One region of the Mesorhizobium abyssinicae genome, then DNA from elsewhere that is predicted to be linked to it. Evidence: predicted binding sites of a transcription regulator. Region 1 holds the regulator's gene; each other region holds the start of a gene.

Evidence for each region. The regulator LexA, encoded in region 1, represses DNA repair genes until DNA is damaged. The targets are predictions, from matches to a motif close to TGTTCNNNNTGTGTTCNG.
Region 2: PU724_RS07215 (PA0069 family radical SAM protein) is a predicted target of LexA. The motif match lies at 3,244-3,261, and genes of this name have one in related genera.
Region 3: uvrA (excinuclease ABC subunit UvrA) is a predicted target of LexA. The motif match lies at 2,631-2,648, and genes of this name have one in related genera.
Region 4: PU724_RS19815 (DNA recombination protein RmuC) is a predicted target of LexA. The motif match lies at 2,825-2,842, and genes of this name have one in related genera.

The regions. Positions count from the first base shown of each region.
Region 1 covers NZ_JARAKC010000021.1:30,248-34,797, forward strand. Annotated here, with positions in the region: gene trpC (indole-3-glycerol phosphate synthase TrpC) at 1-730, shown strand, start outside; gene moaC (cyclic pyranopterin monophosphate synthase MoaC) at 733-1,224, shown strand; gene PU724_RS28010 (molybdopterin molybdotransferase MoeA) at 1,224-2,429, shown strand; gene lexA (transcriptional repressor LexA) at 2,546-3,280, shown strand; gene PU724_RS28020 (ComEC/Rec2 family competence protein) at 3,274-4,550, opposite strand, start outside.
Region 2 covers NZ_JARAKC010000002.1:553,073-557,622, reverse strand. Annotated here, with positions in the region: gene PU724_RS07230 (F0F1 ATP synthase subunit B) at 1-427, shown strand, start outside; gene PU724_RS07225 (F0F1 ATP synthase subunit B) at 438-929, shown strand; gene PU724_RS07220 (ribonuclease HII) at 1,171-1,866, opposite strand; gene PU724_RS07215 (PA0069 family radical SAM protein) at 2,015-3,169, opposite strand; gene PU724_RS07210 (glycosyltransferase) at 3,320-3,823, shown strand; partial or broken gene PU724_RS07205 (hypothetical protein) at 3,854-4,234, shown strand; gene moaB (molybdenum cofactor biosynthesis protein B) at 4,256-4,550, opposite strand, start outside.
Region 3 covers NZ_JARAKC010000005.1:105,845-110,394, forward strand. Annotated here, with positions in the region: gene PU724_RS13440 (cupin domain-containing protein) at 1-248, shown strand, start outside; gene PU724_RS13445 (ArsR/SmtB family transcription factor) at 292-606, shown strand; gene PU724_RS13450 (SRPBCC family protein) at 603-1,067, shown strand; gene PU724_RS13455 (ATP-dependent Clp protease proteolytic subunit) at 1,084-1,689, shown strand; gene PU724_RS13460 (hypothetical protein) at 1,763-2,041, shown strand; gene uvrA (excinuclease ABC subunit UvrA) at 2,798-4,550, shown strand, end outside.
Region 4 covers NZ_JARAKC010000008.1:260,415-264,964, forward strand. Annotated here, with positions in the region: gene PU724_RS19790 (transporter) at 1-24, shown strand, start outside; gene truA (tRNA pseudouridine(38-40) synthase TruA) at 21-776, opposite strand; gene PU724_RS19800 (GNAT family N-acetyltransferase) at 797-1,303, opposite strand; gene fmt (methionyl-tRNA formyltransferase) at 1,300-2,235, opposite strand; gene def (peptide deformylase) at 2,241-2,771, opposite strand; gene PU724_RS19815 (DNA recombination protein RmuC) at 2,875-4,116, shown strand; gene PU724_RS19820 (GFA family protein) at 4,125-4,529, opposite strand.

The sequences.
Region 1 (4,550 bases):
CAAGGCGCGGGCTCAAGCCGCCGAGGCGCCGCGCGGTTTTCTTGCCGCGCTCGAGGCCAGGCGCAGGGCCGGCGGCTTCGGGCTGATCGCCGAGATCAAGAAGGCGAGCCCGTCCAAGGGGCTGATCCGCGCCGATTTCGATCCGCCGGCGCTCGCAAAGGCCTATGCGAATGGCGGCGCCGCCTGCCTCTCCGTGCTGACCGACGCCCCGTCCTTCCAGGGCGCGCCCGAATTCCTCACCGCCGCGCGCGCCGCCGTCGCCTTGCCGGCGCTGCGCAAGGATTTCCTGTTCGACGCCTATCAGGTGTTCGAGGCCCGCGCCTGGGGCGCCGACGCCATCCTGATCATCATGGCGAGTGTCGACGACGCGATGGCGCGCGAACTCGAGGCGACGGCGCTCGAACTCGGCATGGATGCGCTGGTCGAAGTGCATGACGAGGCCGAGATGGAGCGGGCGCTCCGGCTCTCGTCGCGGCTGATCGGCATCAACAACCGCGACCTCAGGACGTTCGAGACCAGCCTCGGCGTTTCGGAGCGGCTGGCGGCGATGGTACCGGCCGACCGGCTGCTGGTCAGCGAGAGCGGCATCTTCACCCATCAGGACTGCCGCAGGCTGGAGAAGAGCGGCATCGGCACCTTCCTTGTCGGCGAGAGCCTGATGCGGCAACAGGATGTCGCGGCGGCGACTCGCCTGCTTCTGACAGGCAAGGCGCCGGCCGAGGCCGTCTGACGATGGCGGCCGCCCTCACCCATCTTGGCGCCTCGGGCGAAGCCAACATGGTCGACGTCGGCGACAAGGCCGAAACGGTGCGCACCGCGATCGCCGAGGGCTTTGTCTCGATGCGCGCCGAAACGCTGGAGATGATCCTTGCCGGCGACGCCAAGAAGGGCGATGTGCTGGGCACCGCGCGCATCGCCGGCATCATGGCGGCCAAGCGCGCGCATGAACTGATCCCGCTCTGCCATCCGCTGCTCCTGACCAAGGTTTCCGTCGATATCGAACCGGACAAGTCGCTGCCCGGTCTCAAGATCACCGCGCTTGCCCGTGTCACCGGCAAGACCGGCGTCGAGATGGAAGCGTTGACGGCGGCCTCTGTCGCCTGCCTCACCATATACGACATGGCCAAGGCCGCCGACCGCGCCATGGTGATCTCCGGCATCAGGCTGGTCGAAAAGACCGGCGGCAAGTCCGGCGACTACAAGTCGGCCGGGGCGGGCGCCTGATGGCGCTGGTTCCTGTGGCCGAGGCGCTCGAGCGCCTGCTGGATGGCGCGGCGCCGCGGGCCAGCGAAAGCGTCGCACTGATCGACGCCGCCGGCCGGGTCCTGGCCGAGCCTGTGGTGGCGCTGCGCACGCAGCCCCCCTTCAACGCCTCAGCCATGGACGGCTATGCGACGCGCGCCGCCGATGTGGCATCCGTGCCGGCGCGGCTTCCGGTGATCGGCATTGCGCCGGCCGGCCGCGGCTTCGAAGGCAGCGTCGGCACGGCGCAAGCCGTGCGCATCTTCACCGGCGCGCCGGTGCCGCAAGGCGCCGACACCATCGTCATCCAGGAGAATGTGCAGGACCTCGGCGGCGGCACGATCGAAGTGACCGAGCCGACCGCTGAAGGGCGCAACATCCGCCGCGCCGGGCTCGACTTCGTAGAAGGCGATGTGCTGCTGGAAAAGGGCCGGCTGCTCGATCCGGCGGCACTGTCGCTGGCGGCATCCGCCAACCACCCGCGCCTCATTGTAGTGAAGCGGCCGCTGGTCGCCATCATCGCCACCGGCGACGAACTGCTGCCACCCGGCAGCGAACTCGGTCCCGACCAGATCATCTCGTCCAACGCCTATGGCGTCGCCGCCGCTGCGCAATCGGTCGGCGCCCGCGCGCTCGATCTCGGTATTGCCGCCGACCGCAGGGAAGCGATCGCCGCGCTGGTCAGGCAGGCCGTCGAGCAGCAGGCCGATGTCATCGTGACGCTTGGCGGCGCCTCGGTCGGCGACCACGATCTCATTCACGACGTGCTGACCGGCGAGGGCATGACGCTCGATTTCTGGAAGATCGCCATGCGCCCGGGCAAGCCGCTGATGTTCGGCCGGCTGGGACCCGCGCGCTGCATCGGCCTGCCCGGCAATCCGGTAGCGAGCCTGGTCTGTTCGCAGCTGTTCCTGAAGCCGTTGCTGGCGCGGCTCGGTGGCCGCGCGTTCACCCAGGACATTCGCGGGGCGCGGCTGGGCGCCGCGATGCAGGCAAACGATCTGAGGCAGGATTACGTGCGCGCCGTCGCCCGCGAAGAAGCCGGCTCACTGGTTGCGACGCCCTTCGGCATCCAGGACTCCTCGATGCTGCGCACGCTGGCCGACGCCAACGGCCTGGTCGTGCGCGAGCCCTTCGCGCCTGCGGCCGCTGTGGGCGATGCCTGCCGCGTGCTGATGCTACGCTGAACAAAACGTCAACGCATTCATTAAACTTTAAACGGTTGCGGAACACAACTGGAACAGATAGTGTTTGTTCTGGGTTTGTTTTTCTGATTCTGGTTTCAGAACCCGTGGGGGCCGCCATGCTGACGCGCAAACAACATGAACTCCTGATGTTCATCCATGAACGGCTGAAGGAAAGCGGCATTCCGCCCTCTTTCGACGAGATGAAGGAGGCGCTTGATCTGGCTTCGAAGTCGGGCATCCACCGGCTGATCACGGCGCTGGAGGAGCGCGGCTTCATTCGCCGGCTGCCCAACCGGGCGCGTGCGCTGGAAGTGCTGCGCCTGCCCGATTCGATCGCGCCTGGCCTCAATGCCGCGAAGAAGTTTTCGCCGAGCGTCATCCAGGGAAGCCTCGGACAGGGCAATCTCGGCCGGCAGATCAAACCGGCGTCGCCGTCGCGGACCCCCAGCAATGACGACGACGCTGTGTCGGCGGTGTCGATCCCGGTAATGGGCCGCATCGCCGCCGGCGTGCCGATCGACGCCATCCAGCACCAGACGCATTCGATCTCGGTGCCCCCGGACATGATCTCGGGCGGCGAGCATTATGCGCTGGAGGTGAAGGGCGACTCGATGATCGAGGCCGGCATCTTCGACGGCGACACCGTCATCATCCGCAACGCCGACACGGCGAGCCCCGGCGAGATCGTTGTGGCGCTGGTCGACGAGGAAGAGGCGACGCTGAAGCGCTTCCGCCGCAAGGGCGCATCGATCGCGCTCGAAGCCGCCAACCCTGCCTATGAGACCCGCATCTTCGGCCCTGACCGGGTCAAGGTGCAAGGCAAGCTGGTCGGCCTGATCCGGCGCTACTGAGCGGACGGCGCCAGTTTGACCACCGGTTTTTCGGGTCTCTGGTAGGGCGGCAGTCCCCTCGCCTCGCGAGAGTATTTGCGCTGCTCGTGCCATGGCCGGTAGGGCTTTTCGACAGCGTAGCGGATTGTTGCTTGCGCGGTCGCCGATTGCGGATCGAAGAAGACGGCGGCGCTGCCGGAGCGGGCGAGCTGACGTTTGGTGACGACGAGGGCCAGCGAATTCCAGCAGGGACTGTAGGCGGTGGCGTCGTCGATGACGATCAGGTCGGCGAAGGCGCAGGCCGGCCGCGCCGTCTTGCGGTTTTCCGCGAGCGCCACGATTGCGCCTGACGGATGTCGGGCAAGGCATAGCCCGTCCCTGCAGTAGAATGGCGAGCCCGGCGGCAGGTCGAGCGGTTCGATATCGAAGCGTGCATCCCCTGTCTCGAAGGTCTCCGGCTCGACGATGGTCTCGGCCACCAGCGCGCGTTTCCAGTTGTCGGTGGTGAATTCATTCGACCGCACCCGGTTGACGGCAAGCTCGCCGCCGCCGATCGGCATCGCCACCAGATGAGCATCCTCCGAGATCAGCACATCGGGCGTGCGGGTATTGGAAACCGTCATCAGGCCGGCCACAGCGAAGGGGATCGCCGCAAGTCTCAGCCAGGTCGTGGCCATGGTCGCGATGACCAGCGCTATCGTCACGAAAAGCACCGACTGGATGGAGATCAGCCCGACGGCATCGACCGGCGAGCGTTCGGAGATCCACCCGGAAATCGCAATCATCGCGGTCAGGCCCTTGCCCATCAGATACAGGAATGGCCAGTCGAGACCGAACGGCATCGTCAGGGCGCTGGCGACCCCCAGGAACATGACCACCGAAACGATCGGCATGACGGCCAGGTTGGCGAGCAGGCTGAGCGGCGACACGCGCTGGAAGTGCCAGATGGCGAAAAGCGCCGTAGCGCTGCCGGCGATGATTGAGGTCATGGCAAGGCCGCCCATCCCCATCACCAGCTTTCGCGACGCAAAGTGAAGGAACGATCGCTTCGGCACCGGCGCGGTCGTCCTGTCGGCCCGATAGTCCGACCAGCCGGCATAGGCGCCGACCAGGGCGGCGGTGGCGGCGAACGACATCTGGAAACTCGGGCCGACCACTTCGTGCGGCGACACAAGAATGACGGCGATGGCCGAGATCGCCAGATTGCGCATGGTGAGCGCGGCCCGGTCGAAAAGTACGGCGACAAGCATCACCGCCAGCATGATGAAGCTGCGTTCGGCGGCGACCACAA
Region 2 (4,550 bases), on a different contig from region 1:
CTTCGGGCTGTTCTACCTGTTCCTGAAGCGGGTGGTGATGCCGCGCCTTGGTGGCATCATCGACGTCCGCAACGACCGCATCACGCAGGACCTCGACCATGCCGCCCGGCTGAAGGGCGAGGCTGACGCCGCCGTTGCTGCTTACGAGCAGGAACTGGCCGAAGCCAAGTCGAGAGCCAATGCGATCGGCCAGCAGGCCGGCGATGCCGCCAAGGCCGAGGCCGAGGCCGTCCGCAAGAAGGTCGAGGCGGAGCTCGACAAGAAGCTCGGCGCGGCCGAGGCCAGCATCGCGTCGATCAAGGCTAACGCCATGAAGGAAGTCGGCACCATCGCCGAGGACACCGCTTCGGCCATCGTCGAGGCGCTTGTCGGCGGCAAGGCCAGCAAGGCCGAGATCGCGGCCGCGGTCAAATCCGTGGCCCGGTGAGGAGCGCATCATGGACGCTACATCTCTCGCAACGCTCTGGGCCACGATCGCCCTGATCATCTTCCTCGGCGTTGCCGTCTACATCAAGGTGCCCGGCCTGATCGCCAAGGGCCTGGACGCCCGCGCCGCCAAGATCAGCAACGAGCTTGAAGAAGCCCGCCGGCTGCGCGAAGAGGCCCAGCAGCTGCTCGGCCAGTACCAGAAGAAGCGCAAGGAAGCCGAGCAGGAGGCCGCCGACATCGTCGCCGCCGCCAAGCGCGAGGCCGAACTGCTCGCCGCCGAGGCGCACAAGAAGACCGAGGACTACGTGACGCGCCGCACCGCGCTCGCCGAGCAGAAGATCGGCCAGGCCGAGCGCGAGGCAGTTGCGGAAGTGCGTGCCAGCGCCGTCGACGTCGCCGTCGAGGCCGCCCGCGCGCTGCTTGCCGCCAAGGTCGACGCCAAGGCCGGCGCGGACTTCTTCAAGTCGGCGCTGCAGGAAGTGAAGGCCAAGCTGAACTAGGCTGGTATGTCCTATCTAGCATGAAGCCGCCTGGGGCAATCCGGCGGCTTTTTGTTTGAGCGGAGATAATCTCCCCCCTTGAGGGGGAGATGTCGCCAAAGGCGACAGAGGGGGTCGGTTCGACTGGGCGCGACGTTCTTGCGGACGACAGATGGCGTTGGAGCTTCACGCGAAGCGACCCCCTCTGCCTGCCGGCCATCTCCCCCTCAAGGGGGGAGATTACGCGCACCTTCGCCGCCGCTCACTCCAGTCCTACAAAGCTCTCTTCTTCCACCACCTCGACGCCGCCCAAGCGAAACGGCGCGAATGACGCCCGGTGCAACCTTGCCACCGGGCCGTGCGCTTCGATCGCGGTGCGGTGGCGGGCCGTTGCATAGCCCATATGCACCTCGAAGCCGTAGCGCTCGTGGTGACCGCCGCAGCCGCACATCATGCGGTCGCGCATCACCTTGGCGACGATCGAGGCGGCGGCGATCGACTGCGAGCGCTGGTCGCCCTTGATCAGCGCGCGTCCTTCGCAAGCAAGACCGGGCGGCACGTCGCGGCCGTCGGCCAGCGCCAGCTTCGGCCGCAGCGACAGGCCGGCGACGGCACGGCGCATCGCTTCGAGGCTGGCTTTCAATATGTTGCTGCCATCGATGCCTTCGGCGCTGATCGAGGCCATCGACACGCCGAGCGCCGAGCCCAGAATCCTGGCGAACAGCGCTTCACGCTGCAGATGGGTGAGGCGCTTGGAATCGTCGAGCCCCTCGGGAATGTTGGCGGGGTTGAGCACCACCGCCGCCGCGACGACCGGACCGGCGAGCGGTCCGCGCCCGGCCTCGTCCATTCCCGCCACCGGCCACAATCCGTCGGCCATCGCCTTCGTCTCGATGGAGAAATCGGGTTTCTCGACGATTTCGAAGAGAAGCGGAGAATCGGAACGCGCGCGAGCCATGGTGCGGCGAGGTTCGCATCGGCTCCGATTCTCCGCAAGTCCCTCCGGGTCGGGTGGGGCGCGGACCGGGAGGGCACCGTCTCAAGGCCGGGGGACAGGCCGGACGGGATTCTTCTCGCGCCAGCCGGCGAGGGCCGGCGCGAGACCTTCAAAGCAGCATCAACTGCTCGGTGGCGTTGGCTGCGGCGACGAACTGGTCGGTCCTGAGCTGCCGCCGCTCGGCGTTGAGCCCGAGCCGCTTGGCGGTGATCTCGAAACGGCGGCCGATCTGCCAGGCATAGGGTCCGGCGCCCTTCATGCGCTTGCCCCATTCCGAATCGTAGTCCTTGCCGTCGCGCATCGAACGGATCAGCGACATCACGTGCCGGTAGCGGTCCGGATAATGGCGCAGCAGCCAGTCCTTGAAGATCGGCGCCACCTCCAGCGGCAGCCGCAGCACGACATAGCCTGCTTCGCGCGCGCCGGCGGCGCGTGCCGAATCGAGGATGCGCTCCATCTCCGGATCGGTCAGGCCGGGGATGATCGGCGCGACCATGACGGAGGCCGGAATGCCGGCGTCGGAGAGCTGCCGGATCGCCTCCAGCCGCTTGGTCGGCGTCGACGCGCGCGGTTCCATGGTTCTCGCCAGCATGCGGTCGAGCGTCGTCACCGACAGCGCCACCTTGGCAAGTCCGCGTTCGGCCATGCGCGACAGGATGTCGATGTCGCGCGTCACCAGCGCCGACTTGGTGACGATGCCGACCGGATGGCCGCGCGCCTCCAGCACTTCGAGGATCTCGCGCATGATCCGGTACTGCTTCTCGATCGGCTGGTAGGGATCGGTGTTGGTGCCGATGGCGATGGTGCGCGGCTGGTAGCCGGGCTTCGACAGTTCCTTGTCGAGCATGCGCGCCGCATCAGGCTTGGCGAACAGCTTCGATTCGAAATCGAGTCCCGGCGACAGGCCCATGAAGGAATGCGTCGGCCTGGCGAAGCAGTAGACGCAGCCATGCTCGCAGCCGCGATAGGGGTTGATCGAGCGATCGAACGAGATGTCGGGCGACTCGTTGCGCGTGATGATGGTGCGCGGCCTCTCGACCTGCACCTCGGTCTTGAATGGCGGCAGTTCCTCCAGCGAATTCCAGCCATCGTCGAACACATGCCGGCTGACCGGCTCGAAGCGGCCGGACGGATTGATGCCGGCGGAACGGCCGCGATTGCGGTCGGGCCGCACGCGCATGCCGCTCTGCTCGATCATCGCATTCGCCATCTCGGCTCTCCCGGCTCCGAAGGCTGCAATGTCGGCACGCACGATCTGTTCCATTTTCGCCCTCTCCCAAGGACTGTCCGCAGGCTGTCGAATCGCTCTGTTCATGAAACTATTCCTATTTTCTTGATGAGAACAAAGCAAGAACTTTTTGTGCCGTGATGCAAAAACTGGCGCATGGCGCGGCTTTCCGCTATTCGGCTGGCAATGCTCAGCGTTCTCATCGAAACCCTGAATGACGAAGAGGGCCTTGCCCGCACGCTCGCCTCGCTGATCGGCGGCGCGGTCGAAGGCGTGGTGCGCGACGTCGTCGTCTGTGACACCGGCTCGACCGACCAGACGCACCGCGTTGCCGATCATGCCGGCTGCCACTATGTCGCAGGCGGCATCGCCGCCGGTATCCGGCAGGCAAAGGGCGACTGGCTGCTGTTGCTGGAGCCCGGCGCGCGGCTGGCGGACGGCTGGATCGACGAGGTCGTGGCCCACACGGCGAGGGCCACCATGCCGGCGCGTTTTTCGCGCGCGCGCGGCAGCCGCGCGCCGTTCCTGGCCAGGGTCTTTTCCGGCAACCGAGCGCTGGCCGAGGGGCTGGTCATCAGCAAGCGCCAGGCCACGGCGCTCGCGAAAAGCGCCCGCAGCGCCGAAGCTATCGCGCGCGGCCTGGCAACGAAAAGACTCGACGCGGAGATCTGGGTCGCGCCGCCGAAGTGATTCTTCCCGCGTTTTTGGGGGAGAAGGGGCGCCGACAAGAACCTTGCCTCGCTCGGCAAGTACCATTTCGATCTCGACGACTGGCGGATGCTGAAATTCTTCTTCTACCTGAAGCCCTGCGATGCCGGCACCGGCCCGCATGTCTATGTGCGCGGCAGCCACAAACGCCGCAGCCTAAAGCACCAACTTACGCTGCTTGTCGAGCATCCGGCGGATGAGGTGCTGAAGTTCTACGGCGACGACAGCCCGGTCACGCTCACGGGTGAAGCAGGGCTCGGCTTCGTCGAGGATCCGTTCGGCTTCGACATGGGCACGGTGCCTTCGCGCACGCCGCGGCTGATGATGGAAGTCGGCTTCGGCGTCTCGCGCCCCTCGCGCCGGCGCTTCCACGGCGAGCCGGTCATCCGCTGAAGCGGCGACGCCGTCAGGCGATCACCCGGCCTTGCCGCGTTTCAGGTGTTCGTCCAGGCGCGGCATGATCTCGACGAAGTTGCAGGGCATGTGACGGTAGTCGAGCTGCGCCTTGATGATGCCGTCCCAGGCGTCCTTGCAGGCGCCGGGCGAGCCGGGCAGCACGAAGACGAAGGTGGCGTTGACGACGCCGCCGGTCGCCCGGCTCTGGATCGTCGAGGTGCCGATCTTGTCGTACGAGATGCGGTGGAACACTTCGGAAAAGCCGTCCATGCGCTTTTCGAAGATCGGCTCCAGCGCTTCCGGCGTCACGTCG
Region 3 (4,550 bases), on a different contig from region 1:
CGCATTGGCATTCGGTCGAGGAAGTGCTCACCGTCATCGCCGGCACGGCCGAGATGTGGATCGACGACGAGCACAGCGTGCTCACCGCAGGACAGTCTCTCATCATCCCTGCGCACAGGAAGCACGGCTTCCGCAATGTCGGCAACGAACCGCTTCACATCCATGCGGTGCTCGCTTCGCCGATCTTCGAAGCGACGTTCGACGGGCCGGCCGGACTGGTGAGACGCTGGCTTGCTGACGGTTCGTAAACAGCGCTTGCCAAATCAATAAGTATCGACTTATGCTTCAGCCATGATCGAGGCAGAGATTTTCCGCGCGCTGGCCGACCCGACGCGCCGCGCCGTCTACGAGCGGCTCGCCGCCAGCGAGATGACCGTGTCGGAGCTGCGCACCGGCATGACGGTATCGCAACCGGCGGTTTCCCAGCACCTGGCGGTGCTGCGCGGCGCCGGCCTGGTGGTCGAACGGCGCGCCGGCCGCAACGCCTATTACCGCGCCGACCCGCAAGGTCTCGAGCCGCTGCTCGGCTGGATCGAACGCTACCGCGCGTTCTGGCCGGAACGCATCGAGAAACTGAAGACAGTTCTGAAGGGAATGGACCAATGACGGAACGTCCTCCTGCCGAAGCGCCGCTCGACTTCGAATGCGAGCTTGCCGATCCGCCGGAGAAGGTCTGGCGCGCGCTGACCGAACCGGAACTGCTGGCGGCCTGGATGATGCCGAACGACATCACGCCTGAAGTGGGCAGCCGTTTCGCCTTTGCCGGACCCGAGGCGCCGATCGAATGCGAAGTCCTTGAAGCCGAGCCTGGACGACTGCTGCGCTATTCGTGGCGCGAGCGGCCCGGTGCCGACGATGCAGACAAGCTTCCAGCATTGGACAGCATCGTCACCTTCACGCTTGCCCGCACGGTTTCCGGCGGCACGCATCTGCGCATCGTCCATGACGGCTTCGCCCGCACACCCGCCGTCGTCATGGCTGGCGCCGGCTGCCGGCTCGCTTTCAACGCGCAAGGCGCAGGACGCGCGATCGCGGCGAATGCGCCGCTGTTGCGGCGCGCGGCCTGAGCAAGGGAGAAACGAGATGAGCGGGCTTGCCAATCTGGTGCCGATGGTGATCGAGCAGTCGAGCCGCGGCGAACGCGCCTTCGACATCTTCTCGCGGCTGCTGCGCGAGCGCATCATCTTCATCAACGGAGAGATCAACGACGGCATGTCGGCGCTGGTCTGCGCGCAGCTCCTGTCGCTGGAGTCCGACAATCCCGACAAGGAGATATCGCTCTACATCAACTCGCCTGGCGGGGTGGTGACCAGCGGCTTCGCCATCTACGACACGATGCGCTACATCTCCTGCCCCGTGTCGACCGTGTGCATGGGCTTTGCCGCCTCGATGGCGTCCTTCCTGCTGATGGCGGGCGAGCCGGGGCGCCGCATCGCGCTGCCCAACTCCAGCATCGTGCTGCATCAGCCGCTGGGCGGCTTCCAGGGCCAGGCTTCCGACATCCAGCGTCACGCCGAAGGCATCATGCGCACCAAGCGGCGCATGACCGAGCTCTATGCGCATCATTGCGGCCGGACCTACGAGGAGGTCGAGCGCACGCTCGACCGCGACTATTTCATGACTGCCGAGGAGGCGAAGGCCTGGGGCCTCGTCGACCATGTCTACGACACCCGCAAGAAGGCCGCGTGAAGGAATGCCGGCGCGCGGCAATTTGATCGCGTGCGATCTGGCATCGCTGCCGTGCCGACCCTATAGTCCGGCAATGATTGGCAAGCATTCTTCCACACTCCTGGGAATCGTGGCGGTCGCGTGCGTGTTGGCGGGCGCCGCCGTCGCCGATGACAGCGCGACGCAGAAGGGCGCGCTGCCCGGCGTCAGCAGCGACTATCGCATCGCCAAGCCTGCCCCGCAGCCCGAACCCGACGACGCGCTGCCCGCCGGCGGCAACGGCCAGTTCAAGATCGGCGATACCGACGTCAGGATTTCCGGCAGCATAACCATCGACATGGCGACGGGCGGGATCAGGCCGCCGGGCCACTAGCCGGCTACCGTCCGGGCGCTTCGCTGCCTAGACTGCGATTCCAATGTTTCCAATGGCAATGGGGTGTAGCGTGCTTGCACAAACGAACAGCCCCGCCGTTGCTTCCGCAAAACGGACGGGGCTTTTCTGGATTTGAAATCCAAACTTGCCGGGAGTGTTCTGCCGGCGTTTGATTTCGGATGCATCGCGGCATTCAGCCGACGATCCGACTATCGTCTCTAATTGTGAGGATTCGACAGGTCACGGTTTGTCGGGCTGACGCTCACGCCTGCCCTGGCACTTATGCCCGCCGCGGCTCCATCTTGGTGTGGAGCCTCAAGGGACTGTCCGGTGGCGTCATGCTCCGCTCCTGGGTCCGTTGCGACAATTGTCGTCCAGAGCGCAAATCGCAAAACCTGCGGCGTCTCGCAGGCCACCTTTGGGCGGCGAGGCCATCGAAAGACAGCCGGCTCCGTTGGACCTGTGGACACTGCTCCCCTCGCTCGGAGACGTCAACCATCGAATAGCCGGTTACCGAAAAATGTGATCGCCGGGAGGTTACGTCCAGGTCAAGTCGAGACCGGATTTCCACACCGCTTTGTCAGGAGCGTGTTCGGCCTTTGTTCTTTCCGCTTGCTCGCCCGCGCGAAAGACGCTTAAACGCTTTTGTCGAGAATTGTGGCGTCTCTCGACGTGGCGGGAAAATTACCTACATAGGGGATGGCCGGGAGAAACCCGCCGATCCCACGAATTCCAGACCTGAGGCGGCGACCGGCGATGGCCGACCATAAATACCTTTCCATTCGCGGGGCGCGCGAACACAATCTGAAGAACGTCGATCTCGACCTGCCGCGTGACAGCCTTATCGTCATGACCGGCCTGTCAGGGTCCGGCAAGTCGTCGCTCGCCTTCGACACGATCTATGCCGAAGGCCAGCGCCGCTACGTCGAGAGCCTGTCGGCCTATGCGCGCCAGTTCCTGGAAATGATGCAGAAGCCTGATGTCGACCAGATCGACGGGCTGTCTCCCGCCATCTCCATCGAACAGAAGACGACGTCGAAAAATCCGCGCTCGACGGTCGGCACCGTCACCGAGATCTACGACTACATGCGCCTCCTGTTCGCGCGCGTCGGCGTTCCCTATTCGCCGGCCACCGGCCTGCCGATCGAGAGCCAGACGGTCAGCCAAATGGTCGACCGGGTGCTGGCGCTCGAGGAAGGCACGCGCCTGTTCCTGCTGGCGCCGATCGTGCGCGGCCGCAAGGGCGAGTACCGCAAGGAACTCCTGGAGCTGCAGAAGAAGGGTTTCCAGCGCGTCAAGGTCGACGGCGTCTTCTACGAGATCGCCGACGTGCCGGCGCTGGACAAGAAGTACAAGCACGACATCGACGTGGTCGTCGACCGCATTGTCGTGCGCGGCGACCTGGCGACGCGACTTGCCGATTCCATGGAGACGGCGCTTAAGCTCGCCGAGGGCCTGGCCGTCGCCGAATTCGCCGACAGGCCGCTCGACGCCAGCCTGACCGGTGAGGACTCGGTCAACAAGTCGAAGAACGAGACGCATGAGCGCATCCTGTTCTCGGAGAAATTCGCCTGCCCGGTTTCGGGCTTCACCATTCCGGAGATCGAGCCCAGGCTGTTCTCCTTCAACAATCCGTTCGGCGCCTGCCCGACCTGCGACGGTCTCGGCAGCCAGCGCGCCATCGACGCCAATCTGGTGGTGCCCGACGAGAACCTTTCGCTGCGCGACGGCGCCGTCAGCCCGTGGGCGAAGTCGACCTCGCCCTATTACGCGCAGACGCTGGAAGCGCTGGGCAAGGCCTATGGCTTCAAGCTCGGCGACAAGTTCAAGGATCTTTCCGCCGCGGCGCAGGAAGCCATCCTGCACGGCACCGGCGAGCGCGAGATCACCTTCCAGTACGATGACGGTCTGCGCTCCTACAAGACGACCAAGACCTTCGAGGGCGTCATCCCCAATCTCGACCGGCGCTGGAAGGAGACCGAATCCGCCTGGATGCGCGAGGAGATCGAGCGCTTCATGTCGGCGACCCCCTGCCCCTCCTGCGGCGGCTACCGGCTGAAGCCGGAGGCGCTGGCGGTGAAGATCGCGGGAAAACACATCGGCGAAGTGACCGAGCAGTCGATCCGCAATGCCGACCAGTGGTTCACCGATCTGCCGGCGCAGCTGAACGACAAGCAGAACGAGATTGCGGTGCGCGTGCTCAAGGAGATCCGCGAGCGGCTGCGCTTCCTCAACGATGTCGGCCTCGACTATCTGACGCTTTCGCGCAATTCCGGCACGCTGTCGGGCGGCGAGAGCCAGCGCATCCGGCTCGCGTCGCAGATCGGCTCGGGCCTCACCGGCGTGCTCTATGTGCTGGACGAGCCGTCGATCGGCCTGCACCAGCGCGACAATGCACGCCTGCTCGACACGCTGAAGCACCTGCGCGACATCGGCAACACAGTGATCGTGGTCGAGCATGACGAGGACGCGATCCTGCATGCCGATTATGTCGTCGATATCGGTCCGG
Region 4 (4,550 bases), on a different contig from region 1:
ATCCCGACCGGCGTCGAGGGCTAGGATCCTTCCGGATAATCGACGCCGACGAGGAACAGCCCGTCGGGCGGCGCCACCTGGCCGCAGGCGGCGCGGACCTGGGCGTCGAGCGCAGCCTTGAGATCGGCGGCGGTCCAGGAGCCGTCGCCGACGCGCCTCAGCGAACCGACCATCGAGCGCACCTGATTGTGCAGGAAGGAGCGCGCCGAGCTCCGCACCTCGATCATGTCGCCCGAACGGCTGACGTCCAGCCGGTCGAGCGTGCGAACCGGGCTTTCGGCCTGGCACTGGGTCGAGCGGAAAGTCGTGAAATCATGGCGGCCGAGCAGCACTTTGGCCGCCTCGTGCATGGCCTCGGCGTCGAGCCGCTTCGGCACCCACCAGACCTTGCCCTTCTCCAGCGCCGCCGGCGCGCGCCGGTTGAGGATGCGGTAGAGGTAGTGGCGGCCGGTGGCGGAAAAGCGGGCGTCGAAGCCGTCGGCGACGACAGCGGCCTTGAGAATGGCGATGCGAGCGCCGGCGGCCTGCAGATGCGCGTTGACGGCGTCCCGCACCTTGTCGCCCGGCCAGGCTTTGACCAGGTCGACATGCGCCACTTGGGCGGTGGCGTGCACGCCGGCATCGGTGCGGCCTGCGGCGCGGAGCCTTACCGCCTCGCCGCAGAACTTTTCGATCGCCTGCTCGATCGCCTGCTGCACCGAAGGCTGATCCGCCTGGTGCTGCCAGCCGGCAAAAAGGCTGCCGTCATATTCGATGTCGAGGCGAAAACGCGGCATAGAGGGCCGTAGCTTGCCGCCTAGGCGGCAAGCGCGGTGAAGGCCGAAGCGTAGACCAGCTTGCCGGCCTCGGGAGCATCGCCCCAGGCCAGCGCCTGCAGCGCCTCGCCCTGATACTCGCTCTCGAATTTCTCGGCGCGCGCATGGGTGTAGCCGAAGCGGCCGTAATAGGACGGATCGCCGAGCACCACGGCAAGCCGCTCGCCGGCTTCCTTGAGGCGGACATGCGCCTCGCGGATCAGGGCGCCGCCGATGCCGGTGCCGTGGAAGGACGGCTCGACTGCCAGCGGCGCCAGCGCCACGGCCGCGAACTGCTTGGCGCCCTTCTGGACGAAAAGCCTGGAGAACAGGATATGGCCGACCACCTGGCCGTCCTCTTCCGCCACAAGCTCGACGACGGCATCGCCGCCGGTGACCAGCGCGTCGACCAGTCCGGCCTCCGCCTGCTGGCCGAAGGCATGCTCTTCGACGAGGCGGATCGCCTCGCGATCCCGCGGCGTCGCCGCGCGTATCGACATCATGCTCATGAGAGTTTCGTTCCTTTTTCGATCTTGGCCCCGCGCAAGAACTCCTGCGCGGCGGCGGGCTTTCCGCCCGCCCGTTGAACTTCGACCAGCCGGACCGCGCCTGACCCGCAGGCGACCGTCAGCCGGTCATCGAGAACTCCTCCCGACTCGCCGACGCCATCCGAGAGCGTCGAGCGAAGCAGTTTCAGCCGCTCCATGCGGCCGCCAATGTCGACCTCGCACCACGCGCCCGGAAAGGGCGAGAGGCCGCGAATGTGATTGTGGACTTCGCCGGCAGGCCGCGTCCAGTCTACGCGTGTCTCCGACTTATCGATCTTTCGGGCGTAGGTCACCCCCACAGTCGCCTGTTGGGCAAATGTCAGACAATTTATCCCCAACTGCGCGAGCGCTTCCACCATCAGCGAAGCGCCTTGAGCCATCAGACGGTCATGCAGTTCGCCGGCGGTCATATCGGGTTCGATGGCGCATTTTTCAACCAATGCCACCGGACCGGTGTCCAAACCTTCCTCCATGCGCATCACCATCATGCCGGTCTCGGCATCGCCGGCCATGATGGCGCGCTGGATGGGAGCAGCACCGCGCCAACGCGGCAAAAGTGAGGCGTGACCGTTCAGGCAACCGAGCCTGGCCGCCTCGAGAACGGCCTTTGGCAGCAAAAGCCCATAGGCGACGACCACGGCGACATCGGCACGCTGCGCGGCGAATGCCTGCTGCTCGGCCTCGCCCTTGAGCGATGTCGGGGTGCGGACCTCGACGCCCAGCCGCTCCGCCTCGCGCTGCACGGGCGACGGCGTCAGCTCCAGCCCGCGCCGGCCGGCGGCACGCGGCGGCTGCGTGTAGACGGCGACGATTTCATGGCCGGCTTCGGCAATCGCGCGCAGCGTCGGCACGGAAAACTCCGGCGTGCCCATGAAGATGACGCGAAGGGGCATGACCCCTAGCCCACCAGCTTGCCCGGCGCCTTGTCCTTGGCGAGCTTCTTGAACTTCTTCACCACCATGTCGCGCTTCAGCTTGGAGATGTGGTCGATGAACAGCACGCCGTTGAGATGGTCGATCTCGTGCTGCAGGCAGGTCGCCATCAGCCCTTCGGCCTGCATCTCCTGCAGCTTGCCGTCGCGGTCGAGATACTTGACCCGCACCGCGGCGGGACGCTCGACCTCGGCGTAATAGTCCGGGATCGACAGGCAGCCTTCCTCATAGACCGAGCGCTGGTCCGAGCTTTCGAGGATTTCCGGATTGATGAAGACATGCGGCGCCGGCGTCTCGTCATCCTTGGCGAGGTCGATGACCAGCATGCGCAGCGGCTCGCCGATCTGGATCGCCGCCAGGCCGATGCCGGGGGCGTCATACATGGTGTCCAGCATGTCGCCGGCCAGTTTGCGCAAGGGCGCATCGACGCGCTCGACCGGTTTGGACAGCTGGCGCAGGACGGGATCGGGAAGGATGATGAGCGGCTTGATCGACATGGCGTCTCACCTAAGACGTCATGCGAAAAGCGTCAACCGGGGCGCTTTCGACCTGTTCACGTTTTGATCTGTGCCGGAGAGCCGAATCATCTATGCTGCCCGCATGAACGACCTGAGCTCCATCCTTTCCGAACCCGTGGCGCGGCTCGGCGCCAGCACGATCACGCTCGGCCATATGCTGGCCTTCGGCGCTGTCCTATTTCTCGGCCTCTTCCTTGCGCTGGTCATCGCGCTGTGGCGCTCGGCCAGGGCGCGGACGATAGCAGCCGCGGAAGCCGCCGACCATGCCCGCGACGCCGAGGCGCGGATGGCCGGCATCCTGCAGGCGCAGGCCGAGATGCAGGGCCGCATGGGCGCGATTGCCGAAGTGTTCGGGGCGCGGCAGGCCGAGCTCACCCAGTCGATCGGCCAGCGTCTCGACGCCATGACCGGCCGCATCGGCCAGACCATGACCGAGCAAACCAAATCGACGCATGAGAGCCTGGCCAAACTGCAGGAACGACTGGCGGTGATCGACACGGCGCAAGGCAACATCCAGTCGCTGGCCGGCCAGGTCGTGCAGCTGCAGGCGATCCTCTCCAACAAGCAGACGCGCGGCGCCTTCGGCCAGTCGCGCATGGAGGCGATCGTCGCCGACGGCCTGCCCCATGGCGCCTACGAATTCCAGGCGACCCTGTCGAACGGCAGCCGGCCCGACTGCCTGGTACGGATGCCGAACGGCGCGCCCTCGCTCGCCGTCGATGCCAAGTTCCCGCTCGAAGCCTGGAACGCCATCCGCGCCGCCGAAGGCGCGGAGATGCAGAAGGCCGCGGCGCAGGCCTTCCGGCGCGATATCGAGGTGCATATCCGCGATATCGCCGACAAATACCTGCTCCAGGGCGAGACGCAGGACACCGCCTTCATGTTCGTACCGTCGGAATCGGTGTTCGCAGAGATCCACGAGAATTTCGAGGCGGTGGTGCAGAAGGCGCACCGGGCCCGCGTCGTCATCGTCTCGCCGTCGCTGTTGATGCTGTCGATCCAGGTCATCCAGGCGATCCTGAAGGATGCCCGCATGCGCGAGCAGGCGCATCTGATCCAGGGCGAGGTGATCCGGCTGATGGAGGATGTCGGGCGTGTCGACGAGCGGGTACGCCGGCTGCAGACGCATTTTACCCAGTCGGCGAAAGACATCGACGACATCCTGGTCTCGACGTCGAAAGTGACCAAGCGCGGCCAGAAGATCGAGGCGCTGGAGTTCGGCGAAGGCGAAGCCGAGGCGCCGCGCAAGGCTGAAGCGGGGACGCGGGTGGCCGATTCCAAGACCGGCCAGCTCAGGCTGCGGGTTGTCGAGGACGGCGACTGAGGCGGGCGCTACTGTTCCTCGATGGTCGCCATGCTCTGGAATTCCGGCAACCATTGCAATGCGGAGCGGTGCCAAACCTGCTTTTTCGGAACCAGTTCCTTGCGCTGACGCGACGTACCGACCCTGATGCCATAAATCTTCGGCCCATCGCCGACCGAGGTCGCGTAGAGATGGGAGCCGCAGTCGCCGCAAAAGCCCTGCGCGCGCTTGGCGCCGGAGGATCCGGTCTTGATGTAGACCTTCGGCGAGCCGCTGGTGATCCGGTAGTTGATTTCCGGGGCTGGAACCGTCACGCGGAAGGCTGTGCCGGTCAATTGCTGGCAGTCCGTGCAGTGGCAGATCGAGGTCTTTTCCGGGTCGACCTCGGCCTCATAGGTGATGGCGCCGCAATGGCACCCGCCGTCAATCCTCATCGGTACCTCCTCCAGAATTCG